Regions from separate parts of the Lysinibacillus sp. FSL W7-1291 genome, predicted to be linked through region 3. Evidence: riboswitches for the same ligand, from Rfam matches in the RefSeq annotation. Region 3 holds a riboswitch; each other region holds the start of a gene.
What was found. A riboswitch is a leader RNA that binds a small molecule or an ion and turns the genes downstream of it on or off. The one in region 3 is predicted to bind cobalamin.
Positions count from the first base shown of each region.

Region 1 (10,853 bases), 1.5 Mb from region 3:
GAATATGAAAGAAAATAAAAAATGATAAAGCCATCGAGAGAGAATTTCTCGATGACTTTTGTCTACAATTGTTCTATTAATTGTTGTAATTCATACTTGGAGCGGGGGGGTGTAATGTTTTCCTGCAATAGCTTCTTTTTTTGTAATGTCATGAACATATCAAAAACCCATGGACGTTCGAGATGTGCACGTTGCAGCAATTCTTCTTCATAAAACAACTCGATCGGGTCTCCGTTATAAATGATATTCCCTGCCTCCATGACAATGATTTGATCCGCCCATTCATAAGCAAGGGGAATGTCATGGGTAGCAAGTAAAATGGTTCTTTCGCCGTCTTCTAATTTACCTAGGTACTGTAGAACTTGGGTAGCATAATAATTGTCAAGGCCTGCTGTTGGCTCATCTAATAAGAGGACAGAGGGCTCCATCGCTAAAACACCTGCCATCGCCACACGCTTTTTCTGACCTACGCTTAGAAAGTGAATAGGTTTTTCGAGTAAATCGCCTATTTCCGTTTGCGCAACAGCCCATGCTATTTTTTCTTCGATTTTTTCGGTAGACCAGCCAAGATTTAGTGGTCCAAATGCGATATCTTGCTTGACAGTACCTGAAAAAAGTTGATGATCCGCATCTTGAAAAACAATGCCAACTTGCTGGCGAAGTGCCTTTAAAGCTTTTCGACTATATTGAAGCTCGTTGCCATCAAAAACAATCGTCCCAGCTGACGGTTGTAAAATACCATTAAGATGCTGAAACAATGTTGATTTTCCAGCGCCATTATGACCAAGGATGGCAATTTTTTTTCCTTTTGGAATGTGTAAAGTAATGTCTGACAATGCCTTCGTACCATCTGCATAGGCATAGGACAAGCGGTTTAGTTCAAAATAGAATGCTGTCATGAGAAGTACCCTCCATATACAATGAGGAATAGGAACAGTGTCGCTATGCCTAGCCAATTTTTCTTGCTATAGGAGCCCATCTCTTGCCAGTAGACGGCTTCGCCACCCCGTGACTGCATGGCATTATTAAGCTCACGACTACGCTGAAACATTTCAGCAAATAGCGCCACAATAAGCATGGATACGGAGCGTAGCCATTGCATTGGAGAATGATAGCCAAGACGCGCTTGCTGGGCAAGATGTATTCTGTACATGCTTTCTAAAAATATAAAAATAAAACGATAGGTTAGTTCAATAAGCTCAACCAATAAAGAGGGCAGCCGCCATTGTCGGAGCACATAGCAAATCCCTTGTACGGATGTGGTCAAAATTAAAAAGTATAAACAACTACTACTGCCAAGGACAATAAAGAACAATTGTTGGGCGGACAGGGCACTTGCTTTTCCGATGAAAATTGTCCAATTCATCCACGTAAAAGACCACAGATGGGCAGGTAATACATGAGTTGCTGGTGTGATTGACAGCAAGATGGATACAAGACTTGTTAGTAAGAAAAATCCAGGTAGCAATAATAACTTAACATAGTAGGTAAGCGGAATTTTTGCACCTAAAATGATAAAAGTACTCATTACAAAAAATGTAATGAGTGAAAGTCGTTCATCTCTCATGATGAGCGTTACGAGAAGTAGACCAATTGAAAATATCATTTTTTCTAGCGGATGAACGGACGCTAGCTTATTAAGATACGCATACTTATCAATGAGTAACATAACGGGTTAACCTTCTTTATGCTTGCCGCGCATATAGCCGATGAAGTAGCCAATAAAACCAGCTCCAATAGCTGCCTGTAGCACGAATAATAAGCTTTCAATTTCACCACTTGGTGGCTCCCATAAGCTTTCAAACCACGGTTCATATTCTGCATTGATTTCGCCAATGGCTGCTTCTGCCTCTCCATCAGCACCACCAAATTCTGCACCTTTTTGTATAAACAATGGGATGATAGCTAACAGCACAACAATCGCTAATAGTAATAAATTTCGTTTCATCTACTAATGTGCCTCCTTTGTTGAGAAAACACGCAACATTTTTAATTCGCTGACATTGTACTTTTTCAAGAAATTCATCACAATGACCGTTAAAATTCCTTCACTCACCGCTAACGGAATTTGAGTTAAGGCAAAAATACCTGCGAACTTTGTAAACGATGCCATAAAGCCGCCAACCTCTGAAGGGAAGGCTAATGCTAACTGTACAGAAGTCACAACATATGTACCTAAGTCACCAAGCATCGCAGCAAAAAAAACAGCTAGTGAAAATGACAACCCTATTTTTTGAGCCCCTTTAAAGACAAAGTAAGCAATAAATGGGCCTACAATCGCCATAGAGAAGGCGTTCGCTCCTAAAGTGGTAATCCCACCATGTGCTAATAATAAAGATTGGAATAATAAAACAATCGTTCCGATGACACTCATAGCTAGAGGTCCGAATAAAACCGTTCCAAGTCCAACACCAGTTGGGTGGGAGCAACTACCTGTAACCGAAGGGATTTTTAACGCCGACAGCACAAAAGCAAAGGCTCCTGAAAGACCTAAAAGCATTTTGGTTTCAGGGTTTTCTTCAATTGTTTTGCGAATGGAGCGCAATCCTAGAATAATAAATGGGATAGAGATGACCCACCAAAAAATAGCCCATTCGATTGGTAAAAAACCTTCCATGATATGCATAGCAAAGGCACGTTTTGGCACGAGTAAAAAGGCCAATAAAAAATAACTAAGTTTCCACCATGAAAATTTCAAAAGCTTTCCTCCTTACTAATAGATTTTTAGAATGTAGCGTGCGTAAATAAAAAAGCACTTCTCCGTTGTTGGAAAAGTGCATAGCTAAAAAAGCAAATAACATTCTCATCTGCTAAGCCGCACACCTATCCTCGTAGGCTGAAACGATCACATATTTTTCGGCAGGTCTCCTGGCTCTAGTTCAACACTTTATAGGTCTTCCCATCCGTTGGACAGTGACATGTTCTATAAAGCTCCCTAATACAGTGGCGGGACCGCGCCGGACTCAAACCGGCTTCCCTTTTAAGCAAAATGATAAGTATTTTACACCGAAAAAACATTAAGTTGTGAGATTTCACGACAAAGTGTAACATGATTTTCCATAAATATGCTATACTTTTTTTAAAAATATTTTCAATTGAAGGTCAATAGAGAAGATTCTGATAACTACTGAATTGTCATAAATAAGGAGATATTATAATTTTTATACCTGGTCTACACACAAAATTGATAAAATTGTCATAAATTTTTATAGAAATATTGAAATTTTAAAATAATGAGATATGATAGAGACAGTTTTCTATTCTATAAAGAAGATAATAAATTTCATATAAAACGTCGATAAGTGCTCGAATAACTCGAGATAATAGGGAAATTGGTGAAAATCCAATACAGCCCCCGCTACTGTAATAGCTGATGAAATCGCAAAGCCACTGGTGCAAACTTGGGAAGGTGCGATAGTAAAATGAAGCTTAAGTCAGGAAACCTGCTTATTTGATTGTGCATGCAAACTTTTCGGAGGGAGAAGTTGAAGCAAGAGCGAGTACCTGCATTTTATTTTATTCGTTTTTATTTGGCTTCTACAAAACCTTTACTCTTCGTAATTAGAGTAAAGGTTTTTCTTTTTCCAGAAAGCAAATGAGGGGAGACAGAAGATGACAACATGGAATTTAGAGGGGATGAAAACACATCTCTTTATTTGTAATGGTAGTAGCTGCATGAACAAAGGTGGGGAGGAAATTACCCTAGCTATTCGAGAAGAAATACAACAGCAAGCACTTGATCAAGAGATACATACAACAAGAACGCGCTGTAATGGACGATGCAAGGATGCTTGTGTGGTCATCGCCTATCCGCAAGGGAATTGGTATCGTGTACCATCAACAGAGCATGCTAGAACACTTGTACAAGATTTACATCATGAATCCTTATACAAAGAACATGTCTTTACACTTCGTGAAGGTACATTACAGCGTACAGCACAAACGACAGCCATTAAAGGGATCGAAAAGGTGAAAGAGGGGTAACAACATGGCGCAAAAAGGAAAAATTTTCGTAGTGGGCTTTGGACCTGGAGACTTTAAGCATATTACGACACGGGCGGTAGAGGCATTACAACAAAGTGATATGATCATAGGCTACAAAACCTACGTGGAGTTGATTCAAGATTTAGTCAGTGCGAAGTCGATTGTCAGTACTGGAATGACCGAAGAGGTGTCCCGTGCGCAGGAAGCGGTTCGCCAAGCAGAGGCTGGAAGCATTGTCTCAGTCATTTCAAGTGGTGATGCGGGTGTCTATGGTATGGCGGGATTAGTGTATGAGGTATTGATTGAGCTAGGCTGGACAGAAGCAACGGGGATTGAGGTAGAAATTGTCCCTGGTATTTCTGCCATCAATTCATGTGCTAGCTTACTTGGTGCCCCGATTATGCATGATGCCTGTACGATTAGTTTAAGTGACCATCTAACACCATGGAATTTAATTGCCAAGCGCGTCGAGGCAGCCGCTATGGCGGATTTTGTAATCGCTTTATACAACCCAAAAAGCGGTCGCCGAACAAGACAAATTGTCGAAGCACAGCGCATTCTCTTAGAATATCGTTCGCCTGACACACCAGTAGGACTTGTGAAAAGTGCTTACCGCGATCGTCAAGAAGTGACGATGACAACATTAGCCGAAATGCTGGAGCATGACATTGGAATGCTGACGACAGTCATTATTGGTAATTCGTCGACATTTTTCTATGACAATAAAATGATTACACCACGTGGCTATCAACGTAAATATACATTGGGTGAAGAAAAACAACCCTTACGTCCACATCAACGTTTACGTGAAGAAAATGAACCTTGGGCAATGAACCAAGAGACAGGGACTGCACGACAAGACTTTACAGCAGATCCTAATGCAGGGCGTTTTAATAAACCCAGTGTAGCCGCTACGCCAAAGTCAAAAAAAACAGCACTTGAAATGGCTACAGCGGCACTCGCAATGGTGAAAGGAACAAGTGCAGTCAAAGTAACGCCGAAACTTGTACAGCAAAAAATAGAATCCATTTTTGAATTAGCTGTAAGCCCAGGAGTGGTGAATAAGTTTTTCACACCTCAGCAAATGATGACGTTAGCAGAGGTCGTTGGGGAAGAGGGGACGATGGAATATACACCAGACCATCAAATCCATTTGAAAATCCCAACGACTGCCCCTGAACGTATTACGGAGAAATTACAGGAAGTAGGCTTTTTATTAGCGCCGATTGGTGATGTGCTATCCTTGAAGGCTTGTGATTTTTGCTATGGTGAAAAGGCCGATTCGATTCCCTATGCAGAAGAAATACAACAAAAATTAGGTGGAATGTCTTTGCCGAAAACATTAAATATCGGTTTTAACGGCTGTGGTATGGCCTGTTACAGGGCTGTATTTGATGATATTGGTATTGTCTATCGCAAAAGTAAATTTGATGTCTTTATTGGGGCGAAGCCAGTTGGTCGTACGGCCCATGCAGCACAGCCTGTTGTAGAAGGGTTGGAGCCTGAACAACTGATTCCACTAATTACAGATATTATTGAAGAATATAAAGCAAATGCTCACCCAAATGAACGTTTATTTAAATATTTTAAACGTGTGAAAAAGATATTGCATTTTACGTATCAAGATATGTCTTCCAAAATAAAAGTAGAGCCAGCTCCGTGCGGCGACTAGTGAGGAGAAAAGAGATGAAAGCTATTTTATTTGTCGGCCATGGGAGCCGTTTAGCAGCAGGAAATGATGAGGTACGTACATTTATTGAACAAATGACACCGCGTATTGATGCACAATTTTTAGTGGAAACATGTTTCCTAGAATTTGCTTCACCGAACATCGAAGAAGGCATTACGAATTGTGTGAAGAAAGGGGCTACAGAGGTTCATGTAATTCCGATTATTTTACTTCATGCAGGCCATTCAAAGCTGCATATTCCAGCAGAGATCGAGCATGCGCGTGAGCATTATCCGAACATTACATTTACCTATGGTCAAACCATTGGCATTCATGATGAAATATTTACGATTTTACAAGATCGTCTAGCGGAAATTGGTTTTCATTCAGAACAAGAGCAACAAGATACAGCCATTTTATTGATTGCACGAGGTGGCAGTGATCCATCTGCAAATGGTGATTTTTATAAAATTACACGACTTTTATGGGAAAAATTACCTGTTAAATATGTGGAAAGTGCATTTATGGGCGTAACAGATCCACGTGTTGAAGAAGGTATTGAACGCTGTGTTAAATTAGGTGCGAAAAAAATCATCATGCTCCCATACTTTTTATTCACAGGTATTTTAATGGAACGTATGAATGATATGTGTGTGAAGTTTAATGAACAATATCCAGATTGTACTGTTCAAATTGCCAATTATTTTGGCTACCATGAACGTTTACAAAATGTTTTATTAGAGCGTATTGAACAAGCGATAAATGGTACATCTACAGGCATGCAAGATTTAGAAAATTATCGTGCCTATGCGGCAGTTCATGGACATGCCCATCATCACCATCATCATGATCACGATCATGGACACGACCACCATCACGACCATGACCACCACCATGAAGAGGAGCCAGTAAAATGATTTTCATGTTAGCAGGGACGAGTGATGCAAGGGATCTAGCCCTTGCCCTGCAAAGCGCAGGACATGCGGTAACAGCTACCGTCGTGACTGATTCGGCAGCCTCTAGTCTTGCTGACGTTGGCCTACCACATTTAATAGGTCGACTGACAGCTGAGGAAATGGCAGCCATCATAACAGAGCAAGGCTATCAAATGGTGGTTGATGCCTCTCATCCATTTGCTGAGGAAGCTTCTAAAAATGCAATGGCAGCGGCCGAACAGGCACAAGTTCCTTATATTCGCTATGAGCGTGCCCATGAACACTATGCGCATCCTCTCATTACAATAGTGAAGGATTATGAGGAGGCAGCCCAATTAGCGGCAGAAAAGCGTGGTGTCATCATGCTGACAACAGGCAGCAAAACACTTGCTACTTTTACAAAGGTTTTACAAGGCTTAGAAAATACGAGAGTAATTGCTCGCATGCTTCCGCGACTGGACAATATGGAAAAATGTGAGGCACTTGGTGTGGCACAACGAGATATTGTAGCTATTCAAGGTCCGTTTTCAAAGGAATTAAATGAAGCATTGTTTCGTCAATATGGAGTAACTTTGATGATCACCAAAGAAAGCGGTAAAGTTGGCTCAGTTGATGAGAAGCTTGAGGCAGCTCTTGCCTGTCATATTGAAACGATTCTTATTGCAAGACCAACCATTCAATATGGCCAACAATATTCAACATTTGAAGAAATATTACAGGCTGTACAACATACACTTTAGGAGGCATTATCCATGGATTTTAAAACAGATTTCAAACCATTAACGGTAGACCCAGATAAAATTTACGATTATAGTTTCTCGATTATTGCAGAGGAAATGGGCGATCATGATTTTTCAGAGGACGAGTGGAAGATTGTGCGCCGTATTATCCATGCTTCGGCGGATTTTGAGCTAGGTCGCAGTGTCATCATTACACCTGATGCAATTGAAGCGGGGATTAAGTCCATTCTTGCCGGACGACATGTCATTGCAGATGTTCAAATGATTGAAAGTGGCTCTGGTAAAAAACGTTTCCAAAAGCATGGTGGCGATTTACATTGTTATATAGCGGATGAAGATGTCGCAGTAGAAGCGAAAAAACAAAATACAACTCGTGCCATCATTTCCATGCAAAAGGCTACAAAATTACATGAAGGTGGGATTTATGCAATTGGTAATGCGCCAACTGCCTTACTAGAATTGATTCGTTTAATTAAAGAAGGCTTAGCAAAACCAGATTTAATTATCGGTATGCCTGTCGGTTTCGTGTCAGCAGCCGAGTCAAAAGAAGAATTGCTGAAACTCGAAGGGATTCCGTACATTACCAATGTTGGTCGTAAAGGCGGTAGTACAGTGACGGTTGCCGCGTTAAATGCCATTTCACTATTAGCGGATGAACAGGCGAAAAAATAATGGAGCGGAAGCCAAAAAAGGATCCCAAGGACATGCGTCACGGTTATACAACGGGAGCCTGTGCAACTGCGGTAACAAAGGCTGCATTGCTCGCTCTGATTACAAAGGAAGAGCAGGAGACGAGTACCATTCATTTACCGATTGGTCGAGATGCAACCTTTACAATTGAAAAATGCATATTTGAAGAAAATGCTGTCAGCTGTGAAACGATTAAGGATGCTGGTGATGATCCTGATGCGACCCATCAGGCGCTTATTGTTGGCACAGTGAGCTGGGCTGATACACCTGGAATTCATTTAGATGGAGGGATTGGGGTCGGGCGTGTTACAAAGCCTGGCTTACCAGTGCCTGTTGGCGAGGCAGCCATTAATCCTGTACCACGTAAAATGATTCATAGCACGGTTCAAGGGGTATTAGACGAATTTCACATTACACGAGGCGTGAACGTAGTGATTTCCGTACCTAAAGGAGAAGAAATCGCTAAAAAAACGTTAAATGGACGACTTGGTATACTTGGAGGCATCTCAATTTTAGGCACAAGGGGAACCGTCGTGCCTTTTTCGAGTTCTGCGTATATGGCAAGTATTGTACAAGCCATTAGTGTAGCTAAAGAAGCTGGTTGTGAGCATTTAGTGGTAACGACAGGCGGTCGCAGCGAAAAATTTGCGATGAAACAATACCCCGATTTACCAGAAGAGTCTTTTATTGAAATGGGCGACTTTGTCGGCTTTACTTTAAAACATTGTAAGCGACTCGGTATCAAACAAGTTTCTCTTGTCGGTATGATGGGGAAATTTTCTAAGGTGGCACAAGGTGTCATGATGGTTCATTCCAAAAGTGCACCAATCGATTTTAACTTTTTAGCACAACTTGCAGAGGATACAGGAGCAGATGGAGAAACAATAGCGCAAGTACGTGAGGCAAATACAGCGTCACAAGTAGGTGAAATCATGATGGAGAAGGGCTATGATGCATTCTTTCATCATTTATGTGAGGCGTGCTGTTATTCCTCTATCCATCATATAAAAGGTGGTTTAACACTTTCCACATCGATTTATTCGATGCAGGGACAATTATTAGGAAGGGCTGATGACATTGCATCGATCGATGAAATTGATTGGGATCGGGGATAACGGATTAGCAAGCTTATTTCCCCAATACCTCGAGTGGATTGAAGACTGTGAGGTACTTGTTGGTGGTGAGCGAGTACTGGATTTTTTCCCGAACTTTACAGGTGAAAAAATCAGCATTAAAGGGGGACTTTCAGCACTTGTTGAAAGATTATCTAAGGAAACAAGAAATACGGTAATCCTTGCCACTGGCGACCCATTATTTTATGGCATTGGGGGCTATCTAGCTAAAAAGCTAGATATTGAGGTTTATCCATATATGAGTTCTGTTCAGCTGGCCTTTGCGAAGATGGGAGAAAGCTGGCAGGATGCCTATGTCACAAGTATTCATGGACGACCAATGAAAGGCTTGGCACAGCGTATCGATGGGAAGAAGAAAGTAGCGCTTTTAACGGATGCTGATAATAGCCCCAATGCGCTCGCTCGTTATTTAAAGCATTTTGGTATGACAGAATACCGAGCGTTTGTTGCAGAAAATTTACAGGGCGAAAACGAAAAATGTGGCTGGTATTCGTTAGATGAAATGGAAAGCGCTCATTATTCGCCATTAAATGTCGTGATTTTACAACAAATAATGGAACCGAAACGTTACACGCTTGGGATTGATGATGAAGAGTTTTCACAACGCAAGCCAGATAAAGGACTGATCACGAAAAAGGAAATACGTGTTTTAAGCTTACAGGCCATGCAGCTTCAACAGAATAGCATTATTTGGGATATTGGTACTTGTACGGGTTCTATGGCGATTGAGGCAGGAAAACTTGCGTCAGAGGGTCAAGTATTTGCTGTAGAGAAAAATGCACCTGATTTAGACAACTGTCTTCAAAATCAGCAAAAGTTCCGTGTTGATATCACAGCGATTCATAGTAAAGCACCAGAGGGATTAGACAGCTTCCCAGATCCTAATGCCATTTTCATTGGTGGTACGGGTGGCGAAATGGTGGAGTTACTACAGTTATGTTGTAGTCGTTTGAAGCCAAACGGTCGTATTGTCTTAAATGCAGCGACCATTGAAAATTTATATAAAGCGGTGGAAGCGTTTAAGGCTTGTGGCTTTGCGGTTGATATTTTACAGGCACAGCTTGCGCGCAGCAAACCTATTTTAGATATGACACGCTTTGTACCATTAAATCCAATTTATATTATTTCGGCTTATCGAAAGGAAGAAAATAATGAGTAATCTAGGTGTACTATACGGCTTGGGCGTTGGTCCTGGCGATCCAGAATTAATTACAGTCAAGGCGTTTCGTGTGATTCAGGAATCACCTGTTATTGCCTATCCAAAAAAGCTAAGAGGTAGTAAAAGCTATGCCCATCGCATTGTCGATGTTTATATTAATCCAGACGAAAAAGATATGCTTGGCCTTGTATTCCCTATGACCAAAGATGAGGCTGTCCTTGAACGTGAATGGACAAAATCAGTAGAACTTGTCTACGAAAAACTACAAGCTGGTAAGGATGTAGCCTTTGTAACAGAGGGAGATCCGTTACTATATAGTACGTTTATTCATATGATGAAGTTGATGCAGGACATGCATCCAGATGTAGAAATCCGTACGGTGCCAGGGATTTCTTCGTTCAATGGCTCCGCGTCTCGATTAGGGATTGCTTTAGCTGATGGCGATGACCGAGTGGCCATTATTCCTGCCCATGATGATTATGAAGCAATGCGTGAAGCCATTGAAAGTCATGATGCCGTTGTCTTTATTAAAGTGGCAAAGGT
Region 1 is NZ_CP151994.1:2,715,063-2,725,915, reverse strand. Features, by position in the region: gene NST76_RS13200 (ATP-binding cassette domain-containing protein) at 63-899, opposite strand; gene cbiQ (cobalt ECF transporter T component CbiQ) at 896-1,669, opposite strand; gene NST76_RS13190 (energy-coupling factor ABC transporter substrate-binding protein) at 1,676-1,948, opposite strand; gene NST76_RS13185 (energy-coupling factor ABC transporter permease) at 1,952-2,698, opposite strand; cobalamin riboswitch at 2,841-3,026, opposite strand; cobalamin riboswitch at 3,284-3,466, shown strand; gene NST76_RS13180 ((2Fe-2S) ferredoxin domain-containing protein) at 3,613-3,984, shown strand; gene cobJ (precorrin-3B C(17)-methyltransferase) at 3,989-5,656, shown strand; gene NST76_RS13170 (sirohydrochlorin chelatase) at 5,671-6,570, shown strand; gene cobK (precorrin-6A reductase) at 6,567-7,328, shown strand; gene NST76_RS13160 (precorrin-8X methylmutase) at 7,341-8,000, shown strand; gene NST76_RS13155 (cobalt-precorrin-5B (C(1))-methyltransferase) at 8,000-9,133, shown strand; gene cbiE (precorrin-6y C5,15-methyltransferase (decarboxylating) subunit CbiE) at 9,090-10,310, shown strand; gene cobI (precorrin-2 C(20)-methyltransferase) at 10,303-10,853, shown strand, end outside.
Region 1: another riboswitch for cobalamin. It lies ahead of NST76_RS13180 ((2Fe-2S) ferredoxin domain-containing protein); the one in region 3 lies ahead of cobT (nicotinate-nucleotide--dimethylbenzimidazole phosphoribosyltransferase).

Region 2 (10,853 bases), 1.6 Mb from region 3:
TGGGCACGCAGTTCCTGTAAATAGCCGCTTTGTGGTACAACCTTTACAAGACAGCCATCTGGGGCAAGAAGACGCTTAAATTCCTCATAATTTGCGGGCGATAAAATATTTAATATTGCATCAAAGCTTTCTTGCGCAAATGGACTTTTGGCTAAATCACCTACACACCAAATTTGTTGTGGATAATGACGTGTTGCTGCCAATATGCCCTCTTTTGCTATATCGATACCAACACCGATGCCATTGTCTATGTCTGTCATAATACGAGCTAAATGTGATCCTTCTCCACAGCCAGTATCAAGCACTGTTTTTGCAGAGGCTATAAGCTTACTAATTTTTTCTTCTACAGCATCATAAATCCCACTATCAATCACTGCCTTACGAGATTCAAAAAGACTTTTGCTATATTTAGAAGCAGCGCTATGTGTCAGCATGTTGACATAGCCCTGCTTAGCTATATCAAAAGAATGGTTAGCAGGACAAACCAATCTTCCCTGCTCATAGACATGCATCGATTGCTGACATACAGGACAAGCAAAAAGTGTGATAGATTGCTCCATTAATGCTGCCGCTATCGCACGTTTAGATAATGCTCCCATTTCTATGCCTCCTTCTGTTCATTCAGTGAAACGAGGGCAAATCGCTCCCATTTACGGCTTTTCCATCTAAAGTATACGATAATTGCACGTACCCATTCATCTGCTGAAATAGCTAGCCATATTCCAACCAAGCCCCAATCCAATATAAATACAAATAAATAACCAAGCGGAAGACTCATACAAACCATCGATAGAAAACCAATCTTCACAGGAAATCTGGCATCTCCAGAAGCACGTAAAGAGTTAATGACAACGATATTCATTGTACGGCCAGTCTCTAGCAAAATACTGAGGGCTAACACGGATGCTCCAATAGTAATGACATCTGGATTATCGGTAAAAACATGCATGAGTGGTTTGCGGAAAATCGTAACGACTGCAACCATAATAATCGTAAAAACAAATGCCGCACGGACACTTATCCATAGTTGATGGTATGCCTCATCCTTCTTCCCTGCCCCCACATGACGTCCGATAATAATAGCTGTTCCTGTACCAATGGCAATCGCAAATAAATACGTAAACATCGAAATATTCATAGCATATTGTCGTGCTGCCAGTGTTTCTGCTCCTAAATATGTCGCATAATATAAAAAGACAATCTGACAAAACTGATAAAGTACCTGTTCAAAGGCAGAAGGTAAACCAATGTTTAATATTTTCCTTACATATTCCTTAGAATAATCAAAATAATAGTGTAGCTTCACGCGTACTTCCATCACTTGATAGAGCAACCAGAAAAACACTAGTACAGCTAATCCTCGACTAATGACCGAAGAAATAGCCGCTCCTTTTACACCAAGCTCTGGTAAACCTAAATTCCCAAAAATCAGACCATAGTTTAGCACAACATGCAAGATATTCATGCCAAGTGATACATACATCGTTTGCTTCGTCCAACCATGTACACGAATTATTGCAGCAAGTGCATTAATAATAGCCTGTAGAAAAATAAAACTCCCGATGATAACTAAATAACTTTGTGCATAGTGAAGTACTTCTCCCTGCAAGTTCATCATAGTCATTAAATGTTTTGCAAAGAAGAAAAATAGAATACTCATTAACAGTCCAACAACCAAATTCATTGTGACAGCTAAAGCCGATATTTTCGCTGCTTCAAAAAAACGTCTTGAACCTAAATACTGTGAAACGACAATGGATGCACCATTCCCTACCACTTCAAGAATCAAGATCGCAATATGGATATATTGATTGGCTGCACCTACTCCGGATACAGCATTATCTGATAAAGCACTGAGCATAAAAGTATCGGCTAATCCCATTAACATAAATAGAAATACTTCTAAGAAAATAGGCCATGTTAAATGGAATAGACTTAACTTATTTGTCTCTTTCATTGTCTCTGCCAATACTTTCACTTCTCCTATATTTTTCTTAAAAATCTATTGTATCTTATCATAAATTTTCAGACTGTAAAGAGGTTTATAGGAAGACAGCGCTTCCACATAAAAAATCCCTCTCACACAGATATGTGAAAGGGGTCATTGTTATGTTAAGCAATAAGCTTGCAATTGCTCTCGTCTAGCAATAGTTAGGCCAAACTCCTGCTCTAAAAACTTAGTCTTTGAGCCATAATGGTAATCCATAGCATCCAATGCTGCTTGTAAATAGTCTTCTCGAGCAGACATTAATGCATAGAATTGCTGTAATTCTTGCTCATTATATTGATGTTGAATAGCCTGTGCCATTCTGTCTACCATTGGACGTAAATGGATATTCGTGTTTAAATAGTCTTCCATAATCGTCTCCTCAGGTACATCTAAGGCTAGCAAAATAAGAGCTCCCCCTATACCTGTGCGATCCTTACCAACTGCACAATGGTGGACAAGACCCAAATTGTCAGGATTTTGTATGGTTTTCATTAACTCTTTAAAAGAAGGATTATTAAACGGCATCTGTGCATAAAAATCTCGGAACATTTCGGGGCTTACTGCTTTATAAAAATCTCTACCACCAGCATTTGTAGGCATTTCAAATGTATGATTGCCCTTCGCTGGTATTTGAATATATTGAGCGTGTGAGAACATAGGGTTAGGATTATGGTGTGCCTCATTATTATCACGATAATCAAAAATGGTTTTAATCCCTAATGTTTCAAATAGCTCTTTATCCGCCAACGTCATTTTCCCAAGAGCCGCTGAGCGGTAAAATAAACCGTTCTTGACAATGCGCCCATCCCTTGTCCTATATCCCCCCATATCTCGAAAATTATAAACTGCCTCAAATGGAATTATCTTTGTCTCTAACTGTTCCAATTACTACACCTCCTAAAATTATCGAGCACTCTTACTTTTATTTTATAGAACTAACTCAATTAATTCCAATTTTCACACTAGGAAATAACAACCCACATAAAAATGGCTAGCTGTCAGTATACAGCTAGCCTTGAATGGTTTCTTATTTAAATAACTCTGGATAGACAGCCTTTGCTACTAGTTCTACGGCTTCCCCAATACGTGGGCCAGGTCGATTAGAGATATCTGTATCAAGAGTCTGTACTGCTTTATTTTGAACTGCTGTCACTGTATTCCATCCATCACGTGCAAGTATTTCACCTATTGGATCCTCTGTGTAGTTTACTGTCGTTAAAATAACATCTGGGTTTTTCACTATGACATCTTCCTCAGAAACTTGTGCCCAGCTGCTCAAGTCAGAAAAAACATTCTTAACATTGGCTGCATCTAGTATTTCTTGCTGGAAAGTACCAGAGCCTGCTGTATAAATATCGGGCTTAGGACTAATTTCTAAATAAACATTTTTCGGTGCTTTTACTTCCTTCACCTTTGCTTTAACGTCAGCTAATTTCGCTTTAATCTCTTCGTTTACTTCATTTCCTTTATCTGCAACACCCATTACAGCTGCGATCTGTTCGATGTCACCATAAACATCATCGAATGTAGCTGCTGATTGAATAACAAACACTTTGATTCCAGCATCTTCAAGTGGTTTCATTGCTTCCTTATCACCAATCGTATAAGCTATAACAACATCTGGCTTCAACGCTATGATTCGTTCACTGTTAAAATTCACAGAATCAGAAACCCGTTCAATTTTCTGTGCTTCCTCTGGGTAAGTATCATACTCAGTTGCTCCTACGATTTTATCACCAACACCTAGAGCAAATAAAATTTCTGTATTACTTGGTTGCAATGATACAACTGTTTTTGGTACTTCTTTAAACTCTATTTCTACACCGCGATCATCTGTCACTTTGTAGTTTGTTTGCTCTGTTTGTTGTGTATCCTGTGAAGCGTCTTTATTTTTAGTATCTACTGAAGTACCACAACCTGCTAAAATCATTGCAAGGAAGAGTACTGTTAGCCATTGAACATTAAATAATTTCTTCATTATTATTCTCCTTTTTCTTTTTCATCGGATATGATTTACTAATAAATGATATTTCAGCTATCCCTGCTTGTTGATTCATAAAGACAGCCATAACGAAGCACACATTGGCTAATAGGCCTAAATAATCAAAAAGAATAGCTGGAACCTCTCGTTCTTCCGATACTTTGTGTAATGTACGATATGATTTTTTTGCTTCACTACGGCAAAGATGTAGAGCAGCGGCAGCCTCTGTACCTTGAGGTAAGACAAAGTTTTGTATCTCTTCCTTCACATGACGAACATAAAAATCATAGCGCTCACTTAACCAAGCAAGATCCTCTTCTGTTACAGCTAGTTTTCCACGAACCGAGCCATTGACATGGTAGGCCATAGGTAAAATAATCATTAAATCTTCTACAACAGCTTGTACATCCTCTTTCTTAACTGCAGCTAAAGCAACTCCCAAATGCGTAGTCAGACTGTCTGTTCGAATCTCAAAATCAACCGTCGAAGCTTTTTCACGCATAAATGGATAACAAGAATAACGTGCATCTTTTTTCACTTGCGATCCCCCCACTTTTCATTATGAAAATTCTTGCATAAAAAAACGCCGCTCCTTTACGCAAAGGAACGACGAAAATAACATAATAATGGCCAAATTAACATGACATAGCCTATGTATTTGCCGTATATCCTCCTAGCTTCCGAGAAGTTTTTATACGTTCAAACAAAGGTCGGTCTCCTGGCTTGTACAGTTCATTACATAAAAAACGAATGTGTGATAAAGTACCTTCCCATCTCTGTTAAGACAGTGGTAAACCTTTATACTAGCTGTACTTACAGTTGCGGAAACAGCTTCGGTTTTTCACCGAATTCCCGATTATGCTTGTTAGCACCTTTATTCTGCAAGAATAATTCACTTGTAAAGCAGTTTATCATATATTAATAGGAAAAAATAGCTGTGCTTTGAATGGATCGTCACCATTTCTAAAGAATAAGATAAACAAAACTGTTTTATAGTATAGTTTCAATTGCCTGTTCAATATCAAGTTGTGAATCTGTTGGTTCAAAGCGTGCAACGGTCTTGCCGTTAGCATCTACTAAAAACTTTGTAAAGTTCCAGCGAATATTACGACCATCTAAAAAGTTAGGGGCAAGTTGAACAATTGCCTCAGCAAGCATTTTTTCCTGCATGCTCGCCTTGCCAAACTCTCGAAAATCCACTTCATGTTTTAAATAATTGAATAATGGGTGGGTAGTCTCTCCATTTACTTGTACAAGCTCAAAAATTGGGAAGGTAACGCCATAATTCACTTTACAAAGATGCGTAGTCTCCTCGCCATCTTCAGGATTTTGATGACCAAATTGATCGCAAGGAAATCCTAGAACGACAAAATTATCTTTCCCATATTTATCATACATTTTTTGTAAGTCATCAAATTGATATGTAAATCGGCATTGATTCGCCGTATTGACAATTAGCATCGTTTTTCCACGATATGTTTCCATGGATAAAATTTCACCATTAGGTTTTCGTACTAAATAATTATAAATGCTCATGTCTTAACCCCTTTTATTTTTTCATTTATTATAGTTGACTATTCAATAATTTACCAAATAATTTGCACAAAAAACACCATCTCGTTACGTTGAACGGATGGCTGACTTATACTTCTGTTTAGATTTAACGTCCTGCTCTTCATTAATTAAACGATGGGCAATGTCTAATAACTTTATGTCACTTGTCTCGTCATATAGCTTTTTAAAAGATACAATAATATCATGGCGAATGTGAGTCGGATGCTTCTCATCTAAACAAGTTTGAAATCTCTTTGCTAAATAAGACACCACTAAGTCACTTTGTACTTGACCTGCTAGCCCAATTTTCCAAATAGCTTGTAATGCATTTCGAGCTGTAACGGATCGTTCATCATAAGTCACAGCCCAAATCTTTAAAAAATCCTCCAATACCCTTTCTTCTGGGTCACTTTTTGCGGCTAAGGCGCATAAAATTTGTGCAGCACGTGCACGTGCATGACCATCTTTGTATGTAAGTGCTTGTACAAGCTGTTCCCAGACTGCATATGTCCAATCTACGGGTTCCTGCAGAATTTTTATTAGTTCCTCGTAAGATTCAATATCGCGGTCATGCTCTGTTAGATTATTAAAAAGTTGCAAAATCTCTTTCTCCATAATTTATCCCTACCTTTATTGTTTCAGAACGTAATAAAATTTGATTTATGGTACACTTAACTTAATTTTTTTCTCAAAGAAGGTGAGTTTATGAATAAATTTAATGCTAGGAAAATGATTTTCCGATTGATTGTGATTCTTTCTCTACTTGTAGCTGCCTATTTTGTAATCCCTGTATCCATGCCTATAATACTTGCTGGTGTCAGTGCATTTTTCTTAGAACCCATTGTTATGTTCTTTAAAAGGCGATGGAAAATGTCAAGGAAAATTGTAGTTGCTTTTATATACATAGTGAGTGTTATTGTTATCTCTATTATTTGCTATATATCCATTACACAAATTATGTCGCAAATAATTATATTGTCAAAGCAAGCTCCCTATTATATTTCCAAGCTATCAGATATGTGGCTTCATATGCAAGAAAATATTTCTAAATACACAGAGGACTTTCCACCTGAAGTAAGTGCTTCGCTTCAAAAAACCACTATGGATTTCATAAAGAAAGTTGAAGAATCCTTTTTAAGCTTCTTTAATTATAACAAAGTTTCAGCATTCTTTTCAGAGATTCCAAGCCTATTTATCAGTCTTCTCGTTTATATGATTGCTTTATTCCTATTTATGCTTGATTTGCCCAAATTAAAGGAAATCACTTATAAATATTTAAAGCCTAACACAGCAAAGAAAATAAAAATCATCTTAAATCGTTTAAAAGATGCAACATTCGGTTATATGAAGGCACACTTATTTGTAAGCTTTATCATAGGTGGCGTCACACTTATTGGATTACTATTAATCCAACCGAAATATGCAGTTACGATGACCATTATTATTTGGTTAATAGATATCGTTCCTTTCCTAGGGTCCATTATTATATTAGCCCCATGGGGACTATACCATCTATTAATGGGAAACACAGCTATCGCTGTAAAATTATTCATCTTAGCTGCTATTTTACTTATTATTCGTCGTGTCGTCGAGCCTAAACTAATGGGCGACCACATTGGCTTATCCACTTTGCCAACATTAATTGCCATGTTCATTGGTCTACAGTTATTTGGTATCATCGGTTTACTCGTTGGCCCATTTGTTATCATTTTCTTTATTGCCTTAAAAGAGACAGGTGTCATTAAGCTAAATTTTAAAATTTAATGCAAAGTCATTACGCTTCGAGCTTACCTCTAATGCTCCTCTTAAACCACTGGAAATGCAAAATAAGTGTTCATCTCTCCTCGACAAAGGAGGTAGATGAACACTAAAGCAAAATAAAAAAGGTCATCTTTGTATATTTTTTCTCTACAAAGATGACCTTTTCATCATGTCAATCGTCTATTAAATATAGAGGCTTATTGAATACGACCAAAGCCTACTAAGTATTGATTCCACCAATCAAGTGATTCAATTACGATACCATTGTTTTGAGCATCGATCATTGTGTTGTTCCCTAAGTAAATACCTACGTGAGCTACACCAGAACCATAGCTGAAGAATACTAAGTCTCCAACACGTGCTTCACTTGCTGAGATACGTTGAGTTGCTAAATACTGCTGTGATGCTGTACGTGGTAAAGAAACACCTGCTTGTTTGTATGACCACTGTACAAGACCTGAACAGTCAAAGCCTGTCGATGGGTTACTACCACCCCAGACATATGGACGTCCTAGGAATTGTTTAGCTGTTGAAATAGCATCTCCTGAAGAAGCCGTACCAGCTCCTGAGCCCATAACAATTTTTTGTGGCACGCCGCCATCATTATTTTGAGTTGCTTGTACAACTGGAGTTGCTGCTTGTAGCGCACGTAAACGGGCTGCTTCTTCTTCAGCTGCTTTACGCTCTGCCTCTAAACGTTCTTCTTCTTGTTTCGTTGCAATTTGAGCTTTTAATGCAAGTGATTTCGCTTCATTTTCAGCCTTTTTCACTTCCATTTCGCTTTCCTTTTGTTGAAGCTCTTGGAATTGCTTTTGAAGCTCTTTTTGTTTTTCATCTAATATAGCTTTTTGTTGCTCTAAGCTTGCTTTATCTGCTTCCTGTTGATCTACCAATTCTTGGTCAGCATCCATTAATGTTTTGACCGCTACGACACGATCCATTAAATCGGCAAAGCTTTTTGCTTCAAGAACGACATTTAAATAAACGCCTACAGTATTATCTTGTGCTTGGTATGCAGCCATACGCTCACTTAAAATTTTAGAACGTTGCTCGATACGTTTTTGTGTTTCAACAATACTAGCATCCACTTCTTTAATATCAGCTTGTACCTGTTTAAATATTTTCACCTTTGCGTCGATCTCTTGTTGTAACTTTGTTAATTCTTCTTGTAATTTTTTAACTTGTGCATCAATTTCAGCCTTTTTCTCAATCATTTGTTGAGAAGTTTCTTCGGCATGTACTTCTGTTGGTTGAATTGTATTAAATAATAAGCCGCCAGCTAGTGCTAATGCTAGCACCATCGACTTACGCCATTTATTGCGCTTACCCACTGATTTTCATTCCCCTTCATCTGTCAATTTCGCTCTAGATATTCTATGTAATCACTTGAACGATTCTATTTTAATCAAATGTTCTTATATTTATTTTAGCCTTTTAAAGTTTAGCATTTTCGGCATAACTTTTATACTATTTCATGTCTATTTAATACATTAGTAAAACTCGAAATATTTCTGTAATATTTGCAAGAAAACTACTTTATTCTACAAAACGCCTAATTTATTCTATCTAATGTCGATATTAGCTGATTCAACATTAGACCTACACATCACTTTGTAATGTTTTTGTAATATTTTATTCAAATATTTCAATGAAAAAGGTAGGGAATCAATCCCTACCTACTAATGTTTGAAAAAAAACCACCAATAGAATTTTCGCGAAAAGTGAAAATGGATTTCCGTTGCAGGCTACTTGCTTTCCTGTGGGCGAGCGCCGAGCCGCTTCCTCCGCTATCGCTCTGTGCAGGGGCTCGCCTGACTCGCTATCCCACGGGAGTCAAGTAGCCTTCCCATAAAAATGTTTCTTTTTAGTTAAGATTTTCCAATAAAGTGAAGGGTATTCACTACTCTTTATGGAGGGGTGTTGTCACTCAGCACTTCTCCACATTGAAAATAAGGGCCTCTCCTTTCTCTAAGAAGACAAATAATGGGCTAATTTGTTTACTACGGCTCGTATGAAAGATAGGGAAAAGACACTTTTGAACATGGTTGATTAGAGCGAACGCAGTGAGCAAAGCGGCTCATAAGACGCCCCCTGGAAAAGGCGCTGGCGGAACCCCCCACCCGTCTCTGCCGTTGACATCACCTTTTTCAACAACATGAGGTAGGGAATCAATCCCTACCTACTGCTTCATCGATCTCAGTGCTTGTATAGATAATCTCACTAACAAAATTGCACATAAAAATAAACCTAAATAAGCGGCTGTGTTTAAATATACCGCATACGAATCATGAATAAATTGTGAGATGGCTAAAAGAGCGACAGATATAATGCCAAATGTTATCCCTACTAGAAGCAGAACAAATCGAGAAAACAGATGTGTGATAAAACGTGCATTATGTTCATCCGAGAATATATCATGATGTAAAATGATTTTCCCACTTTCAACCCGTTGAATGAGTTGATCTACCCTTCTTGGCATTTTTCGCAAAGTGGGAATCAGCATGGATAGTTCCTCCTGCAGTCGCTCTTTTGTTGCCATCGGTTCTTTAAATGGCTTTAGGAAAGACGCACGCATATATGTAGCAGAAAAATCCTTTGCCTCTGTAAATATATCGAAACGTTGATCAATGACCCGTAATGTGCCATCTAGCGTCACCAAGGACCGGAGAGCCAATCCTACAGCAGGATAAAATGCAAGTCCAAAATCTCTTACCACTGTAAAGAGCGCATGGATCAATTCTTCAGTTGGTATGCGATCAACATAGGAGATTTTTAATAAAATTTGATCGATGGCCTGCTCCATTCTTGCGCGTTCTGCATGATCAGCATTTTCCACTAATAATGTTAGGCCATCATATAACACGCTTGAATCATTAAGCTGAATGCCCATCAAAAATAGCTTTAAGCCTTCTTGCTGTGTAGCTCCTAATCGTCCAACGGCTCCAAAATCGAGCAAAACGGGTGTGCCATCCGATTCATCGATATGAATATTACCTGGATGTGGATCTGCATGAAAAATACCTGAGAATAGCATTTGCTCAAAGAAAGAATATAATACCGTTTTGGCAAAGTGCCTACGATCAATAGATAAACGTTTGAATTCTGATGCCCCATCCGCCACACTTTGTCCACGAATATATTCCATCACAATGATATTCTCATTACTATACGCTGTATAAATTTTAGGAATTCGCACCTTATAATCACTTTTGGCTAGCGCATTCTTTACCTGTAATGTGTTACGCACTTCAATATCTAAATGAATTTCCTCACGTAGTCCATCGGCAAACCCACCCGCTAACTCCCGAAAGCCTAATGACTCTGCCCAAGTCGATTTTGTTGAAAGCCAATTAGCAAATTCCTCTAAAATTTCAAGATCATCACGCATAATCCCTTTTACTTCTGGGCGCAATAGCTTGACGACAACCTCTTCATAATTTTTGAGTCGTGCCTTATGCACTTGGCCAATTGACGCTGCTGCAATGGGCTCCATTTGAAAATGACTAAAGATTTCATCCATAGGTTGTGGAAGTGAACCCTCTAAAATTTGTGTAACTTGCTCTGCTG
Region 2 is NZ_CP151994.1:4,177,368-4,188,220, forward strand. Features, by position in the region: gene NST76_RS20275 (putative RNA methyltransferase) at 1-599, opposite strand, end outside; gene NST76_RS20280 (MATE family efflux transporter) at 602-1,957, opposite strand; gene NST76_RS20285 (tyrosine-protein phosphatase) at 2,108-2,875, opposite strand; gene NST76_RS20290 (ABC transporter substrate-binding protein) at 3,018-3,968, opposite strand; gene NST76_RS20295 (hypothetical protein) at 3,952-4,509, opposite strand; cobalamin riboswitch at 4,662-4,862, opposite strand; gene NST76_RS20300 (glutathione peroxidase) at 4,962-5,507, opposite strand; gene NST76_RS20305 (hypothetical protein) at 5,592-6,140, opposite strand; gene ytvI (sporulation integral membrane protein YtvI) at 6,231-7,289, shown strand; gene NST76_RS20315 (C40 family peptidase) at 7,484-8,617, opposite strand; gene NST76_RS20320 (AarF/UbiB family protein) at 9,466-10,853, opposite strand, start outside.
Region 2: another riboswitch for cobalamin. It lies ahead of NST76_RS20295 (hypothetical protein); the one in region 3 lies ahead of cobT (nicotinate-nucleotide--dimethylbenzimidazole phosphoribosyltransferase).

Region 3 (10,853 bases):
AGCTGTAGGTGTATTTTTAGAGGAATTTGGTCAGTCATCTTTTGTTGTACGTGAGCACCCAAGTTGGTTCCCACAAGGGGAAGAGCAGGAAATCATTGAGGATTTAATTGAACAGGTGCTAACAACGAAAAAGGCCGATGTCAAAAAATTACGTGAAGCAGCGGCGATTATGATGAGCTGTAAAAAATCGATCAAAGCCAATCATTATTTAACAAAAGAACAAATGGAAACATTACTACGAGATTTACGTAATGCAGATAATCCATTTACATGCCCTCATGGACGTCCAGTGCTTATTCATTTTACATCGTATGAAGTGGAAAAAATGTTCAAACGGGTTATGTAGAGACAAGGGGGAAGTTGGGATGGGCGAATTTATTTTAGCGATTGATCAAGGAACGACAAGTTCAAGGGCTATTTTATTTAATAAAAAAGGTGAAATTGTTCATGTCGCACAAAAAGAATTTCAGCAAATTTTTCCGAAGGCTGGCTGGGTAGAGCATAATGCAAATGAAATTTGGGGTTCTATTCTAGCCGTTATTGCGGCGGTCTTAACCGAAAGTGGGCACGAAGCAAGTGAGGTACATGCCATTGGCATTACCAATCAACGCGAAACGACAGTTGTATGGGATAAAAAGACAGGTCAGCCCATTTACAATGCGATTGTCTGGCAATCGCGCCAAACACAGGACATTGTGAATACCTTAAAAGATCAAGGCCATGAAGAGCTTTTTCAGCAAAAAACAGGGCTACGCCTAGATGCTTATTTTTCTGCAACAAAAATTAAATGGATTTTAGACAATGTGGATGGCGCACGCGCAATGGCAAACAATGGAGATTTGCTATTTGGGACGATTGATTCTTGGATTGTTTGGCGATTATCAAAAGGAAAGGCTCATGTAACCGACTATTCAAATGCAGCTCGAACATTGCTTTACAATATTCATGAATTGCAATGGGATGATGAGCTTTGTCAGCTTTTAGCTATTCCAATGTCAATGTTACCTGAAGTGAAAAATTCATCTGAAATATACACGGAAACAGCACCAAGTATTTTCTTTGGTGAAAAAATTCCGATTGCAGGGATTGCAGGTGATCAACAAGCCGCTCTTTTTGGTCAAACTTGCTTTACAAAAGGAATGGCTAAAAACACTTACGGTACTGGCTGTTTTATGCTATTAAATACAGGCCAGCAAGCAGTGACCTCTGAAAATGGTTTACTGACGACTATTGCTTGGGGGATAGATGGAAAAGTGACCTATGCATTAGAAGGTAGTGTTTTTGTAGCAGGGTCAGCAATCCAATGGCTACGAGATGGGCTACGTATGATTCGTACTGCTGAGGATTCCGAAACCTATGCTAAAAAGGTGAAGAACACGGATGGTGTCTACATTGTCCCTGCCTTTGTTGGTCTAGGAACTCCTTATTGGGATACAGATGCTCGTGGTGCCATTTTTGGCTTAACACGAGGAACATCAAAAGAGCATTTCATCCGGGCAACACTTGAATCATTAGCCTATCAAACAAAGGATGTACTGGATGCAATGGAAGAAGCAGCGGGTACCCCGATTGAAGTACTCCGTGTCGATGGTGGGGCTGTTAAAAATCATTTATTAATGCAGTTCCAAAGTGATGTTTTACAGCTACAAGTTGAGCTAGCACAGCTTAATGAATCAACAGCACTAGGTGCAGCCTATTTAGCAGGTCTTGCCACAAACTTTTGGCCAAACCAAGAGACCTTATCTGCATTATGGATGAGTGGCCAAACCTACCAACCACAAATGGAGGACGAGCAAGCCACAGCTCTTTATACTGGCTGGCAAAAGGCTGTAGAGGCCACACGAATTTTTAAATCATAGCTATTGGGGGAGAAAGGTATGTTTTCATTTGAGCATCGTCCAAAAATTTTATATTATCTAGAGCACTATAGCTTTGACGTATTAGTCATTGGTGGTGGTATTACAGGTGCAGGAATTGCATTAGATGCCGCATCAAGAGGCCTTTCTGTCGCATTAATTGACATGCAGGATTTTTCAGCTGGTACGTCGAGCCGTTCAACCAAGCTGATTCACGGTGGCCTACGTTATTTAAAGCAATTTGATGTGGGTGTCGTAGCGGAAGTGGGGCGTGAACGTGAAATCGTTTATGATAATGCGGTTCATGTCACAACGCCTGAAAAAATGCTATTACCTTTATATAAGAAGGGCTCACTTAGTCCGTTTACAACATCTATAGCATTAAAGGTTTATGACCGCTTGGCGGGTGTCAAAAAACATGAACGTAGAACAATGTTAAACGTCCAAGAAACCCTAGCATTAGAACCTTTACTTAATGAAGATGGACTTGTGGGTGGAGGGTATTATGTTGAATATCGTACGGATGATGCACGTCTGACGATTGAAGTATTGAAAAAGGCTGCAGAATATGGAGCATTGTGTCTCAATTATGCAGAGATGACGGAATTTATCTACAAAAAGAAAAAGCTTGTTGGCATTAAAGTGAAGGATCATGTTACGGGAACAATACTCGATGTACATGCAGCACAAATTGTCAATGCTACAGGCCCTTGGGTAGATGACGTACGACACAAGGATAAAGTAACAGATAACAAGCAATTACGTCTGACAAAAGGCGTTCATATTGTCCTCAACCAAAAGGATTTTCCACTGAAGCAAGCTGTTTATTTTGATATTCCTGATGGACGTATGGCTTTTGCAATTCCGCGAGATGACAAAACCTATATAGGGACAACGGATACAGTCTTTGAGGGAAATCTTGTACACCCTGTTGCTACACAGCAAGATGTAGATTATTTAATTGAGGCTGCTAAAAAAGTCTTTCCAACTGCTACTATTACAAGAGAAACGATTGAATCATCCTGGGCAGGAGTACGCCCGCTCATTTATGAAAAAGGAAAGGACCCTTCTGAAATTTCAAGGAAAGATGAAATATGGACAGCGCCAAGTGGTTTAATGACAATCGCTGGCGGTAAGCTCACAGGCTATCGTCAAATGGCTGAAACAATTGTCGATAAAATTGTAAAAGCTCGTCGCTATAAGCATGCAAGTGCTTGTTTAACACGTGAGCTCTCACTGTCTGGTGCAAAAGGAATCAACGCGATTAATTTCCCTGACTATATGGCTTATAAAGCACGAGAAGGTGTACAATACGGCTTAAATTATGATGAAGCCAAACAGCTTGTACAAAAGTATGGCACAAATGTAGATGGATTATTTAATCGTGTTAAATTTTTACATGAACATGGCAGTACAATGCCTCTAGCTTTACACGCTATGCTACTGTATGGCATGGAAGAGGAAATGGTCTATACACCGAGCGACTTCTTTATTCGTCGTACAGGCTTGCTTTACTTTGATATTGAGGCCGTCAAGCTTTATAAGCAGCAAGTAATTCAAGTGATGCAACAACACTTGAATTATACGGAGGAACAGAAACACAAGTATATGGCTGAATTAGAGCAAGCCATTAAGGATGCAACAAATTTTGTGAAAAAAGGGGAGTAAGGGATGGAGCGTTATATTCAAATGTCGGATGGACATTTTGTCTTTACTCGAACATTGGAGCCCACAACGCCATGTATTGGTCATATTCACATTTTGCATGGTATGGCAGAGCACAGTGGTCGCTATTTAACATTTGCTAAAACACTCAATACGGCAGGCTATGTAGTGACGATGCACGATCATCGTGGTCACGGTGAAACGGCAGCCTATAATGGCACGTTAGGTTTTTTTGCTGAAAAGAACGGCTTTGAGCGTGTGGTAAAAGATGCCCATGAAGTGGTCACGCAATTACATGCGCCTTACGCAAATGTACCATTCATTATTTTTGGTCATAGTATGGGGTCATTCATTACTAGACGATATATTCAACTGTATGGTGAACAAGTAGACAATGTTATTCTCTGTGGTACGGGAAATGTGACAGCCCTGCATGCTGTTGGAAATATCGTAGCCAAGGTATTAGCTAAGGGGCTAGGGAAAGAAACTGAAAGTAAGTTGCTAAATCAATTGAGTTTTGGTAGCTTTAATAAACAGTTTCCAAATCCAAAGACGGCCTATGACTGGCTATGTTCTGTCCAACAAGAGGTGCAGAAGTATATAGATGACCCATATTGTGGCTTTATTCCAACCAATCAATTTTTTGTCGATTTAACAACAGGCTTTGCAACACTTAATCGTAAAAAAGAATTAGCAAAAATGAGAAAAAATCTTCCTATTCTCTTGATAAGCGGAAGTAAAGACCCGGTTGGCGAACAGGGGCTGGGCGTTTACACAGTTGCTGAACAATTGGCAACAGTAGGAGTAAAAGATGTAACGGTTTATTTATTTGAGGACAAACGGCATGAAATTTTAAATGAAGACAATCAAGAAGCGGTCTTTCAAGTATTATTACGGTGGTTAGAAAAATATGATAGAAACTAAATTACAGCAGGCAGAGGTCGTAGCGATTGTAGGACCAACTGCCTCTGGTAAAACAGCTTTAAGCATTGAACTGGCGAAAAAATATAACGGTGAAGTCATTAATGGCGACTCCATGCAAATTTATAAAGGACTCGATATTGGGACTGCTAAAATTAAGGAAGAAGAGATGGAGGGCGTACCACACCATCTACTCAGTTTTTTAGAGCCGACAGAATCTTTTTCAGTAGCGGATTATCAAAAATTAGTCCGAGCAAAAATTGCAGAAATCCAATCTCGACAAAAATTACCCATTATAGTAGGTGGCTCAGGCTTATATGTACAAGCGGTCCTCTATGATTTCCAATTTACTGATGAGAAAGTTGATGAGGAAGCACGAAAAGCCTACTATGATGAATTAGCAAAGCTTGGCCCTGAGGCAATGCATGATAAATTAAAACAACTAGACCCTCAAACAGCGGAGACGATTCATCCAAACAATACGCGTCGTGTCATTCGTGCATTAGAAATGCTGGAATTAAGCGGTGTATCCAAAGCAGCTGAAGCACAAAACCGAGGGGAAGTACCTCTCTATAAGCATGTCATTTTGGGGTTAGGTCAAAATATGACCCGTGAAGTGCTTTATGACCGCATTAACCGTCGTGTTGATTTAATGATGGACAATGGCCTTTTAGAAGAAGTCAAAGGTTTATGGCAGCAAAATATTCGAAATGTGCAGTCCATACAAGCAATTGGCTATAAGGAATTGTATGATTATTTGGATGACAAATGTACCCTCGAAGAAGCTATTGATAGCTTAAAACAAAATTCACGCCGCTATGCAAAAAGACAACTTACCTATTTTCGCAATAAAATGGATGTCCATTTTATTACGACGGATGAACAATTATAATAATTAAGAAAAATTTCTAAAAATTACTAATTGATAAATTGGTAGAACATGCTACTATAGGAGTGAAGAGGTAGAAAGTTAGTGGGGAGGCTATTTGATGAAATCAATCAACTTGCAAGATACGTTCTTGAACCAACTACGTAAAAACAGTGTTTTTGTAACTGTATTTCTGTTAAATGGATTTCAGTTAAAAGGGACTGTGAAATCATATGACAATTTTACAGTTTTATTAATGGATGCTGAAAATAAGCAGCACCTAATCTACAAGCACGCCATTTCTACATTCGTTCCAGCAAAACAAATAGAGTTTTTAGAGACAGAAGGATAAAAAATTGTTAAACAGCTTGTGTTCACCACACTGGCTGTTTTTTTTGTTACAAGCTATAATGTAAGTGGAATTTGAAATTTTGGAGGAAAAAAGTTCATGAAATCAATGGAAACAACACAATTACTAGAACGATTAGATGCAAATGAGGACCTATATATTATTGATGTACGTGAAGAGGATGAAGTAGCACACGGCATGATTCCTGGTGCCAAGCACATTGCCCTTGGGACAATCCCGGAACGTTTAGAGGAATTAGACGTAGAAAAGCCATATATTGTTGTTTGTAAGGCTGGTGCTCGTTCTGCTAATGCATGTGCTTATTTAGAAGCGCAAGGATTTGATGTAACAAATCTTGAAGGCGGCATGCTAGCTTACGATGGAGAATTAGAATTTAAATAAATGACATAATGAAAAATAAAACCATCCATAGCATTTTTGTGACAGGTGAAAATGGATTTCCGTTGCAGGCTACTTGCTTTCCTGGTAGCGAGCGCCGAGCCGCTTCCTCTGCTACCGCTCCGTTTAGAGGCTCGCCTGTCTCACTATCCCACGGGAGTCAAGTAGCCTTCCATTCCAATGCATAAAAATGGTACCTTTTTAGCAAAGGTGTTCACTACTCTTTATGGAGGGGTGTTGTTACTTACCACTTCTTCACATTGAAAATAAAGGGCTATCCTTTCTCTCATCAGACAAATAATGGGCTATTTTGTTCACTACGGTTCGTATGAAAGAGAAGGAAAAGCCACTTTTACATATGGTTGATTGGAGTGGAGCCTGTGTCACTCCTAGGGGATTTAGCGTCACAGAGGGGACCTTGGAGCGAACGCAGTGAGTGAAGCGGCTCATCATCGGACGCCCCCTGAAAGGACGCTGGAACGGAAATCAACCTCTCGCTTTTCAAAGTGGCTGTTTCTATCATTGACATCACCTTTTTTATATACTTATTTTCGGAGTGTGTTCATGATGAGGCTGAAATTTTTTTCAAAGTTAATATACGGATTCACATTTTTTTGCCCACGAACCTTTAAAGCATAACTGGAAAAATTTAAACCAGCACCATATATTTGTAAAGCACCATTCGCAAGATCCCCCTTTTGAAGAAGTTCAAGACCATCTTTTAAGAAATTTTCACTCTCATCGAAGTGACATTCCGTCATGTATTTATCCCCGCTATAATATAACTTCAAATTTTCGATGATTATATTCGCTGTTTCGTTACTTATACTAGCATCGACATTCATTAATAACTGATTGATTGGTTTCACTAACTGAGCGTAGTGACTATCATAATTTTCACAAGTCTCCGCAATGGCATTTCTCAATTCTCTTGCATTCATCCTAACTCCTCCTCAAAGAAAATTTATGACCTACCTTACATTGTACATACTCATAATAGTATGAAGGGATTAGTGATCCCTTTCTTTATAAAACTTACTCTTTAATTTTCAGAAATATGTTACAATTAAGTAGGTGAAGGAGGGATTTTGTATGTTTCGTTCAATAGCACCCCCAACAATGTCTTTACAGTAGAATCTACTGTTTAGGCATACAATAACAGTTTGCTCATTTTCAATAGATTCTACTGTATAGGTTAATACTTTATACGTAGAAAGTAGGAATTTGTAATGAGCGGAAAATTAGCATTTGTATTATCCATGATTATTTTTGGAGCAGTTGGTGTTTTTGCCAAGTATATTCCGTTAACTTCAAGTGAAATTGCTTTTTGGATGAGTTTAATAGGTGCTTGTTTTTTAGTAGTGATTTTTATTTATAAAAAGGGGAATTTTTCGAAATTAGAGATTATAAAAAATAAGTGGAAATTAATACTTTCTAGTATCGCCTTGTGTGGGAACTGGATTTTTTTATTTCAGGCTTATAAAGCAACAACGATTGCCAATGCTGCATTGAGTTATTATTTTGCACCAGTACTCGTTATCTGCTTATCTCCAATTATTTTAAAAGAGAAGCTAGTTGGCAGAAAAATAATGTATGTCTGTGTGGCTCTTATCGGACTATATTTGATTGTCCAAAGTCAAGGCACTGGGGACAGTGAGCATTTTATAGGCATTGTCTACGGTCTTATCGCGGCATGCTTTTACACAGCGCTAACATTGACAAATAAATTTATATGCGGCTTAAAGGAACCAGAAAATACAATGATTCAACTTTCTTTAGCAGCATTTTTCCTTAGCTTCTATCTACTTGGAACTACAGGATTTCAGGTCATGAAAATCAGTTTTGAGTCAGTCCTATTCTTAATTACATTAGGCATTGTCCATGCAGGGGTTGGATTTTTATTGTTCTTTTTAGGCATGTCACAGTTAAAAGGACAAAGTATAGCCATTCTTAGCTATATTGATCCACTGACATCATTAGTAATTTCCACGATGATTATAGGTGAAAAAATGACGCTTCTACAAATAATAGGAGCGGTCCTATTATTAGGCTCAACATTGCTAAGCGAAATAGAAAAAGAATAGGTAACCGAAGAAATGGTACAAGGCGAGTATTCTAATATTGACAGAAAAAATACGCTGTCGTAGATTATAAATAGTTTAATAAAAGCATTAGGTGCCCAATAGGGAGAATAGGGAATAAAGTGAAAAACTTTAGCGGACCCGCCACTGTATAAGGGAGTGTCATCGTAAATGCCACTAGCGAATCGCTGGGAAGGCACGATGATATGTTGAGCTTGAGCCAGGAGACCTGCCTACTTGCTTCGGAAGTATATAGATGATGGAAAAGTCTGTAGTTTATTTGTCATGACAATAAACTACAGACTTTTTATTTTGTCTTCATGTAGAACGAGAGGAGAAACAATAATGCAATTATTACAAGACACGATTCAAAATATCCAAGAGGCTGATATGAATAGTATGGACCAAGCTAGAAAGCGAATTGATGCGCTTTGTAAGCCCCCAGGTAGCTTGGGGAAACTAGAATCACTTGCCGTACAGCTTTCAGGCATAACAGGACAATTATATCCAATGGTCGATAAAAAAGTGATGATTGTCTGTGCAGCAGATCATGGCGTTTGTGAGGAAGGCATAACAACGAATCCACAAGATGTTACGGTCTTTCAAACATTAAATTTTCCTAAGGGAGGTACAGGCGTTTGTGCGATTGCGGGCATTACCAATGCAAAGGTAGTAACAGTAGATGTTGGGGTAAAAGAAGATATTCCGCTTGATGCAGGTGTTATCATTCATAAAATTAAACATGGCACAGATAACATGGCACAGGGCCCTGCTATGTCAAGAGAAGAGGCTATTCAATCCATTGAAGTGGGGATTCATGTGGCAACAGATGAAATCACAAAAGGAGCCAACCTACTTGGAACAGGTGAAATGGGCATTGGTAATACAACGCCGAGCACTGCCATATTAGCTGCTTTGACTGGCTATGACCCTATTGAAATAACAGGGTTTGGCGCAGGAGTTGGTCAAGGAGGGATTGCTCATAAAGCAGCAGTAATTGAAAAAGCAATTACTCTCAACAACCCCAATCCTAACGATATCATTGATGTTCTAGCTAAAGTTGGAGGGCTAGAGATAGGGGCTATGGCTGGTATCATGCTGGCTGCCGCAAGTCACCGAAAACCTGTTATTATTGATGGTTTTATTTCGACTATTGCTGCGCTTATTGCTTATCAAATTGAACCGAAAGTAAAAGACTTTATCATACCTTCCCATGCTTCAGAGGAACCAGGGGCTAAAATTGCCGCATCATTACTTGGTGTAGAGCCAATGCTGCATATGAACATGCGATTAGGCGAAGGCTCTGGTGCTGCTCTAGCCTTTCCTCTTTTAGATGCCGCTTGTTCTATGATGAAAAATATGGTGACATTAGAAGAAGCCATGAATCTTTTGGCTAAATAGTTACTGAATAACAAATAAGCGCAAATAGTTAATGAACTCTTTGCGCTTATTCATTTTTTTATCAATTACAGTATCTATGCCCGATTCAACTTACGCAAAGGCAAACGCCACTTCATCATATAGGAAAGAATGCGTAATGCTGTAATCACTGCAAATAATACATAAAGGAAAATGTCTCCAGTCAAAACTTCAAATCCGATAACAAGCCCTGCGAGAGCAGCCCAAACACCATAGACTTCATCACGGAGAACTAGCGGCTTCCGTCTAGCTAATAAATCTCGCACAATACCACCACCTGAACCTGTTAAAACAGCAGCTACAACGACTGCGCTAATTGGCATATCTAGCTTCACTGCATAGAGTGCACCTTGAATAGCGAATGCGGATAAGCCAATGGCATCTGTGAAGTTGCCCCAACGATGCCAATGCTGAATCAGATGATGCGGGAAGATAAAAAATATCGTAATCGCAGCTAGTGCAATTTGAAACATCATATCCTGTCCCCATAAGGTTGTGACAGGCAGTCCGATGAGTAAATTTCGAATAGCTCCTCCACCAAAAGCAGTGACAATACCGAGTATATATACACCGAATAAATCGTATTCTTCTTCCATGGCAATGATTGCCCCAGAAATAGCAAAGGCAATTGTTCCAATAATACTAAAAACCTCCCAAGCCATCCCTTTCACCCCTTCTATCAATAAATGAACTTCTTTTTTAAAAGTTAAAAGACTTTTTTTGACGTAACAGAATCTATGAATTTAATAGCCAAAATCAGTCATTACATACGCTTCTTGAAGTAAGTCCGCACATTAGCTTAGCGTAAAATTCGCTTAGAAACAATAGGCAAGTTTTGCAGGGGTTCATACAAATTGATAAGATGTTATTGAAATAAAGAAAAACATTCGTCAAAAGCGTTGATATACCAGTAGTTATTTAGGGAATTCTAGAATGAGTGAAGTCAATTTAGAGAGTCGATAGATCTTACTGATTGAAATGCGGGACAATTGTGAAATGGAGAAGAAAAGAATGACGTTTACATCTAATTTATCAGCACAAACGCTATCCTTAGCGTCAAAAATAGAGGAGCAAGTTCGACCCTATCATGCAAAGGTAGAAGAAATGGCGTTTTATAATCAACAGAAGGTGCTAGCAGCATTTCGCAAGCATCAAGTAAGTGACTATCATTTACATCCATCCAATGGCTATGGCTATGACGATGAGGGACGCGATAATTTAGAGCGTGTTTATGCGGAAGTTTTTGGGGCGGAGGCTGCCATTGTACGACCACAAATTATTTCAGGAACACATGC
Region 3 is NZ_CP151994.1:1,185,609-1,196,461, forward strand. Features, by position in the region: gene mutL (DNA mismatch repair endonuclease MutL) at 1-346, shown strand, start outside; gene glpK (glycerol kinase GlpK) at 366-1,859, shown strand; gene NST76_RS05525 (glycerol-3-phosphate dehydrogenase/oxidase) at 1,878-3,524, shown strand; gene NST76_RS05530 (alpha/beta hydrolase) at 3,528-4,445, shown strand; gene miaA (tRNA (adenosine(37)-N6)-dimethylallyltransferase MiaA) at 4,432-5,334, shown strand; gene hfq (RNA chaperone Hfq) at 5,432-5,662, shown strand; gene NST76_RS05545 (rhodanese-like domain-containing protein) at 5,759-6,061, shown strand; gene NST76_RS05550 (hypothetical protein) at 6,604-6,999, opposite strand; gene NST76_RS05555 (DMT family transporter) at 7,288-8,142, shown strand; cobalamin riboswitch at 8,215-8,391, shown strand; gene cobT (nicotinate-nucleotide--dimethylbenzimidazole phosphoribosyltransferase) at 8,485-9,540, shown strand; gene NST76_RS05565 (trimeric intracellular cation channel family protein) at 9,615-10,220, opposite strand; gene NST76_RS05570 (methionine gamma-lyase family protein) at 10,570-10,853, shown strand, end outside.